2 regions of the Pseudomonas sp. HLT2-19-2 genome follow, and region 2 is predicted to be linked to the other one. Evidence: predicted binding sites of a transcription regulator. Region 2 holds the regulator's gene; the other holds the start of a gene.

Region 1 (3,617 bases), 2.9 Mb from region 2:
TGCCAATAAACACGGGACAACATCGTGTTACTTATGGCCATACCACCTTAATAGTTACGTCCTTATGACAAAACGATCATTCCCTCGATGTGACGCATTGGTTAGAACTCCACACAGGTTGACACCGCAATGACGTCAACACCTTGGCTCGTGACGCCGGCAGCGAGCCCCAACGGCAGGAGTTTTTCTGCCAGACCTCGATTGAGGTCGACGCGATAAATACAGTCAACAAGTGAGGGCAACACCCTATGAGAAGACTTAAGCGTGATCCGTTGGAAAAAGCATTTTTGCGCGGATATCAATATGGCGTTGGTGGCAAATCCCGCGAGCTTTGCCCATTTACTCTACCGTCGGTACGCCAAGCCTGGATTAACGGCTGGCGAGAAGGACGCGGCGACAATTGGGACGGTATGACCGGCACTGCGGGAATCCATAGACTCAACGAACTTCACGCCGTCGGCTAACACAGGGCACACACTCCGACACGACAATCTGATTACGTAACGACTTACCACGCACGCCCCATCCGGGCGGCGGGCTCCGGCCCAGGGGCTCCTTCGAGGAGCCCTTTTTTATGCCTGTCGTTTAACGCATAGCCGTGATCGCATCCACCGATTCACGAATCAACGCCGGGCCTTTATAGATGAAACCGGAATAGAGCTGCACCAGGCTCGCCCCCGCAGCGATTTTTTCAGCCGCGTGCTTGCCTTCGGTGATGCCGCCCACGGCGATGATCGGCAAGCGACCGGCCAACTCTGCCGCCAGCACTTTCACCGTGTGGGTGCTCTTGTCGCGAACCGGTGCGCCGGACAGACCGCCCGCCTCGTCGCCGTGCTCCATGCCTTCAACGCCGACGCGGCTCAGGGTGGTGTTGGTGGCGATCACCGCATCCATCCCGGTTTCGATCAGCGCTTGCGCGACCTGAGCGGTTTCTTCGTCGGTCATGTCCGGCGCAATCTTGATCGCCAGTGGGACATGTTTGCCGTGGCGCAGCGCCAGTTCTGCACGGCGCGTAGCCAAGTCAGCCAACAATTGCTTCAGCGAATCGCCGAACTGCAGGCTACGCAGGCCCGGGGTATTCGGCGAGCTGACGTTGACCGTCACGTAGCTGGCGTGGGCGTAGACCTTGTCCAGACAGATCAGGTAGTCGTCGACCGCCCGCTCAACCGGGGTATCGAAGTTTTTGCCGATATTGATCCCCAGCACGCCCTTGTACTTGGCCGCCGCCACTCGGGCCAGCAGGTGATCGACGCCGAGGTTGTTGAACCCCATGCGGTTGATGATCGCCTCGGCTTCCGGCAGACGGAAAATCCGTGGTTTAGGGTTGCCCGGTTGCGGACGTGGCGTAATGGTGCCGATTTCGACAAAACCAAAACCCAGTTGGGCAAACCCGTCGATGGCCGCGCCGTTCTTGTCCAGACCGGCCGCCAGACCTACCGGGTTCGGGAAGTCCAGGCCCATGACGGTCACCGGCATTTTCGCCGGTGCCTTGCACAGCAAGCCGTTGAGGCCCAAACGCCCGCCCGCGCCGATCAGGTCCAGGGACAGATCGTGGGAGGTTTCCGGGGAAAGTTTGAACAACAGCTGACGGGCCAGGGTGTACATGGGCGGCTTTGACTCTGGGCTACGAAAAGTGGCGGCGATTATAGCCGGGCATCGAGGTTGCAGGCGAGGCGCGCGACAAAATCAGTGAGCGATGGCATATGCCTTGCACCGTCACTGACATCAGCACTCATGCCAACGGCGGGATGAGTCGAAAGACAAAGGTGTCGTCACTTGGCCTTGCTCTGGCAAGCAGCCCGGTACGGCGCTTTTTTATGGAAGGTGTTTACTGATGATTGAAGTTCCAGCCACCCCTCTGGCCTGGGTCAACGGCAGCGATGCCCCGGAAAAGACCGAAATCAACCTCGGCTTCATGGCCCTCAGCGACTGCGCCTCCGTGGTGGTCGCCGCCACGCAGGGCTTCGCGCAACCTTATGGCCTGACCCTGAACCTCAAGCGCCAGCCGTCCTGGGCCAACCTGCGGGACAAACTGGTCAGTGGCGAACTTGACGCCGCCCACAGCCTGTACGGTTTGATCTACGCCGTGCATTTGGGCATCGGCGGTGTCGCGTCGACCGACATGGCGGTGCTCATGGGCCTGAATCAGAATGGCCAGAGCATCAATCTCTCCCATGGCTTACAGGCCTTGGGCGTGACCAGTCCTGAAGCACTCGACCGGCACGTGCACCAAAGTCGCCCAAAACTCACTTTCGCCCAGACATTTCCTACGGGCACTCACGCCATGTGGCTGTATTACTGGCTCGCGAGTCAGGGCATCCATCCGCTGCAGGACGTCAACAGCGTGGTGGTGCCGCCGCCGCAAATGGTCGCGCACCTGCAAGCCGGACGCATCGATGGTTTCTGCGTCGGTGAGCCATGGTCCGCCAGCGCGGTGCAGCAGAACCTGGGGTTCACCCTGGCCACCACCCAGACCATCTGGCCCGATCATCCGGAAAAAGTCCTCGGTTGCACCCGCGCTTTTGTCGAGCAATACCCCAACACCGCCCGGGCGCTGGTGATGGCGATCCTCGAAGCCAGCCGCTTCATCGAACAAAGCACGGAAAATCGCTGCAGCACCGCAAAGCTGTTGAGTGCGCCCGAATACCTCGACGCGCCACTCGACTGCATCGCGCCGAGGCTGCTCGGTGACTACGCCGATGGCCTCGGTAATCGTTGGCAGGATCCGCATTCCCTGCGGTTCCATGCGGACGGCGAGGTCAACCTGCCTTACTTGTCCGACGGCATGTGGTTCATGACCCAGTTCCGCCGCTGGGGTTTGTTGCGCGATGACCCGGACTATCTGGGCGTGGCCCGCCAGGTCCAGCAACTAGACTTGTATCGAGAGGCCGCCACGACGGTGGGTGTAGCCGCCCCGGGTCAGGAAATGCGCAGCAGCCAGTTGATCGACGGCAAGGTCTGGGACGGCTCGGACCCCGCCGGCTATGCCCGCAGCTTCAAGCTGCACGCCATGAGCGACAGCTCGCCCCTTCTCGCCAGCCGCTGACAGGAGATTGCGAATATGTTGCGTATCCTGCTGATCAACGACACCGCGAAGAAAGTCGGTCGCCTGAAGGCGGCGCTGACCGAAGCCGGGTTCGAGGTAATCGACGAGTCGGGCCTGACCATCGACCTGCCTGCGCGCGTCGAAACGGTGCGTCCGGATGTGATTTTGATCGATACCGAGTCACCGAGCCGCGATGTGATGGAGCAAGTGGTGCTCGTGAGCCGCGACCAACCGCGGCCGATTGTGATGTTTACCGATGAACATGACCCCGATGTGATGCGTCAGGCGATCAAGTCCGGGGTCAGTGCCTACATCGTCGAAGGCATCCACGCACAGCGCTTGCAGCCGATTCTCGATGTGGCCATGGCACGCTTTGAAAGCGACCAGGCCCTGCGCGCCCAACTTAACGCCCGCGACCAGCAACTGGCCGAGCGCAAGCGCATCGAGCTGGCCAAAGGGCTGTTGATGAAAATGAAGGACTGCAACGAGGAAGAGGCCTACACCCTGATGCGCCGCCAGGCGATGAGCCGGCAGCAGAAGCTGATTCAGGTGGCGGAACAGATCATCGCCA
Region 2 (3,617 bases):
GCAATTCCGGTTTCCAATAGGGATTGGGCAGGCAACGCACGTCGAACACCAGATCGGCGTCCACCGGCATGCCACGCTTGAAACCAAAAGACTCCACCAGAAACGCAGTACCGGGCTCCGGCTGGTTCAGCAGGCGCAGCTTGATGGTATCGCGTAGCTGATACAGGTTCAGGTTGGTGGTGTTTACTTTGAGATCGGCGAGGTCGGCAATCGGCCCGAGCAAGGCGGTCTCATCGTTGATGGCTTCGGCCAGCGAGCGATCGGCATTGCTCAGCGGGTGACGCCGACGGGTTTCCGAGAAGCGTTTGAGCAAGGTTTCTTCATCGGCGTCCAGATAAAGCACATCACACTGGATATGCCGGCTGCGCACTTCTTCCAGCAGCTCGGGAAACCGCGATAAGTGACTTGGCAAGTTGCGCGCATCGATGGACACGGCAACCAGCGGTTGTGCCAGCTCGGTGTGAATCAACGCGCGTTCGGCCAGCTCCGGCAACAGCCCGGCAGGAAGGTTGTCGATGCAGTAGTAGCCGTTATCCTCGAGTACATCGAGGGCGGTACTTTTACCTGAGCCGGAGCGGCCACTGACGATGATCAAACGCATGATTAGTGACCGTTTTGCTCGTCCAGGACAACCTGATACAAGGCTTCATTGCTCGGAGCGCTGCGCAGTTTTTCGCGCACTTCCTTGCGATCGAGCATGCTGGCGATCTGGCGCAGTAGCTCCAGGTGCGCATCGGTGGCAGCTTGCGGGACCAGCAGAACGAACAGCAGGTCAACCGGAGCACCGTCGATGGCGTCGAAATCGATGGGGGCGTCGAGGTGCATCAAGGCGCTGATGGGCGAGTTGCAGCCCTTCAGGCGACAGTGGGGGATGGCGATGCCGTTGCCAAAACCGGTCGAACCGAGTTTTTCACGGGCAATCAGAGCCTCGAAGACATCTTGCATCTCCAGATCCGGCACTTCGCGGTGGATAAGGTTGGCAATTTGCTCGAGGGCTTTCTTTTTGCTGCCGCCCGGCACGTTCACGAGGGAACGGCCGGGGGTCAGGATGCTTTCAAGTCGGATCATGGGTTGGGAGTGTTAACGACCGGTCGCGCCCTGGAGGAGGCTTTGGGTCTTTTCCTTATGCTTTTTAAGTTGTTTATCCAGCTTGTCGGTCAGTGCGTCGATCGCCGCGTACATATCGGTATGCTCCGCGTTTGCGACCACTTCATTGCCGGGAATATGCAGCGTGGCTTCGATTTTCTGCTTGAGCTTTTCGACCGTCATCGTGACTTGCACGTTGGTGATCTTGTCGAAATGCCTCTCTAATCGTTCGAGTTTTTCGCCGATGTAGGTGCGAAGAGGTTCGGTCACTTCCAGTTGGTGTCCACTGATGTTGACTTGCATACAGCTCTCCTTCGTTGCCAGTGCATAAAGCGGCAGGCAGAAATGCCTGCCACTGGAACGCTGTGGCGTGGCTCTACATCAACCGCTTGCGTTCGCTCGAAGGCGCGATCCCGAGGGATTCGCGGTACTTGGCGACGGTGCGGCGAGCCACCTGAATGCCTTGTGCCTCCAGTAAACCAGCGATCTTGCTGTCACTCAACGGCTTTTTCTGATTTTCCGCAGCAACCAGTTTTTTGATGATCGCGCGGATCGCCGTAGACGAGCATTCACCGCCCTCTGAGGTGCTGACGTGGCTCGAGAAAAAGTATTTCAGTTCATATATGCCCCGTGGGGTATGCATGAACTTTTGCGTGGTCACCCGTGAAATCGTCGACTCATGCATGCCCACCGCTTCGGCGATGTCATGCAGGACCAGCGGTTTCATGGCTTCGTCGCCGTATTCAAGAAAGCCGCGCTGATGCTCGACGATCTGAGTGGCTACTTTCATCAGGGTTTCGTTGCGGCTTTGCAGGCTCTTGATGAACCAGCGGGCCTCTTGCAACTGATTGCGCATGAAGGTGTTGTCGGCGCTGGTGTCGGCGCGACGCACGAAACCGGCGTATTGAGCATTGACCCGCAGGCGCGGCACGGATTCCTGGTTCAGCTCCACCAGCCAGCGCTCGTTGTCCTTGCGTACGATCACGTCGGGAACGACGTATTCGGCTTCGCTGGACTCGATTTGCGAGCCTGGGCGCGGGTTGAGGCTCTGGACCAGTTCAATCACTTGGCGCAGCTCATCTTCCTTGAGCTTCATGCGACGCATCAGCTGGCTGTAGTCGCGGCTGCCGAGCAGGTCGATGTAATCGGTGACCAGGCGTTTGGCCTCGACCAGCCAAGGGGTCTTGGCGGACAACTGACGTAATTGCAGCAGCAGGCATTCGCCCAGGTTACGGGCGCCGATGCCAGCGGGTTCGAATTGCTGGATGCGGTGCAGGACGGCTTCGATTTCGTCCAGTTCGATGTTCATTTCTGGATCGAAGGCTTCGAGAATCTCCTCGAGGGTTTCGTCCAGGTAGCCCTGATTGTTGATGCAGTCGATCAGGGTCACGGCAATCAGGCGATCAGTGTCGGACATCGGTGCCAGGTTCAGTTGCCACAGCAAGTGGCTTTGCAGGCTTTCGCCGGCCGATGTACGGGTGGTGAAATCCCACTCGTCGTCGTCGTTGCTCGGCAGGCTGCTGGCGCTGGTCTGGTAGACGTCTTCCCACGCGGTGTCGACGGGCAGTTCGTTGGGAATGCGCTCGTTCCAGTCACCTTCCTCGAGGTTGTCCACCGTCGGGGCGGTTTCCTGGTAGGAGGGTTCCGAAACATCGGCGTTGGGAGGCTGTTCGGCTTTGTCGGCCAAGGGGTCGGCGTTATCGAAGTCGTCGCCTTCTTCCTGGCGTTCGAGCATCGGATTGGACTCCAGGGCCTCCTGGATTTCCTGTTGCAGGTCCAGGGTCGACAATTGGAGCAGGCGGATGGCCTGTTGCAGCTGCGGTGTCATCGTCAGCTGCTGGCCCATTCTCAAGACTAGCGATGGTTTCATGGCAGGGGCTTAACACCTTATTCGCCGGCGCACATGCGCCATCCACTACAGGGCGCCGAAGCGCCAAACATAAGCAAATTATATGCCTGAAACTGCAACGTTTGCCTAGAGCGCTGTAACAATAAAAAACTATTCATTTTTATCGAGACAAGCGCTCGGTCGACTAGCCAGGCACCTCAGTGCTTACAGGCGGAACTCATGGCCCAGATACACTTCCTTGACCAGGTCGTTGGCCAGGATGGTGGCAGAGTCACCTTCGGCAATCAGCTGTCCATCGTTGACGATGTAAGCGGTTTCGCAGATATCCAGGGTTTCACGGACGTTGTGGTCAGTGATCAATACGCCAATGCCCTTGGCCTTGAGGTGATAGATGATCTGCTTGATGTCGCCCACCGAAATCGGGTCCACGCCGGCGAACGGTTCGTCGAGGAGGATGAATTTCGGGTTGGTGGCCAGTGCCCTGGCGATTTCCACGCGGCGGCGTTCACCGCCGGACAGACTCATACCGAGGTTGTCGCGGATGTGGCTGATGTGGAATTCCTGCAGCAGGCTTTCCAGCTCTTTGCGACGACCGGTCTTGTCGAGCTCCTTGCGGGTCTCGAGGATTGCCATGATGTTGTCGGCTACCGAGAGTTTGCGGAAGATCGATGCTTCTTGCGGA

What was found. Region 2 encodes sigma-54, which starts transcription at its own class of promoters, with help from an activator protein. Its sites were predicted from a motif close to ANTGGCATNNANNTTGCTNT; they were not measured.
Region 1: ACYZTU_RS19710 (CmpA/NrtA family ABC transporter substrate-binding protein) is a predicted target of sigma-54. The motif match lies at 1,696-1,715, and genes of this name have one in related genera.

Annotation. Positions count from the first base shown of each region.
Region 1 is NZ_CM142712.1:4,241,691-4,245,307, forward strand. Features, by position in the region: gene rmf (ribosome modulation factor) at 249-464, shown strand; gene ACYZTU_RS19705 (quinone-dependent dihydroorotate dehydrogenase) at 586-1,605, opposite strand; gene ACYZTU_RS19710 (CmpA/NrtA family ABC transporter substrate-binding protein) at 1,835-3,046, shown strand; gene ACYZTU_RS19715 (ANTAR domain-containing response regulator) at 3,062-3,617, shown strand, end outside.
Region 2 is NZ_CM142712.1:1,186,068-1,189,684, forward strand. Features, by position in the region: gene rapZ (RNase adapter RapZ) at 1-601, opposite strand, end outside; gene ptsN (PTS IIA-like nitrogen regulatory protein PtsN) at 604-1,068, opposite strand; gene hpf (ribosome hibernation-promoting factor, HPF/YfiA family) at 1,081-1,389, opposite strand; gene ACYZTU_RS05455 (RNA polymerase factor sigma-54) at 1,463-2,956, opposite strand; gene lptB (LPS export ABC transporter ATP-binding protein) at 3,140-3,617, opposite strand, start outside.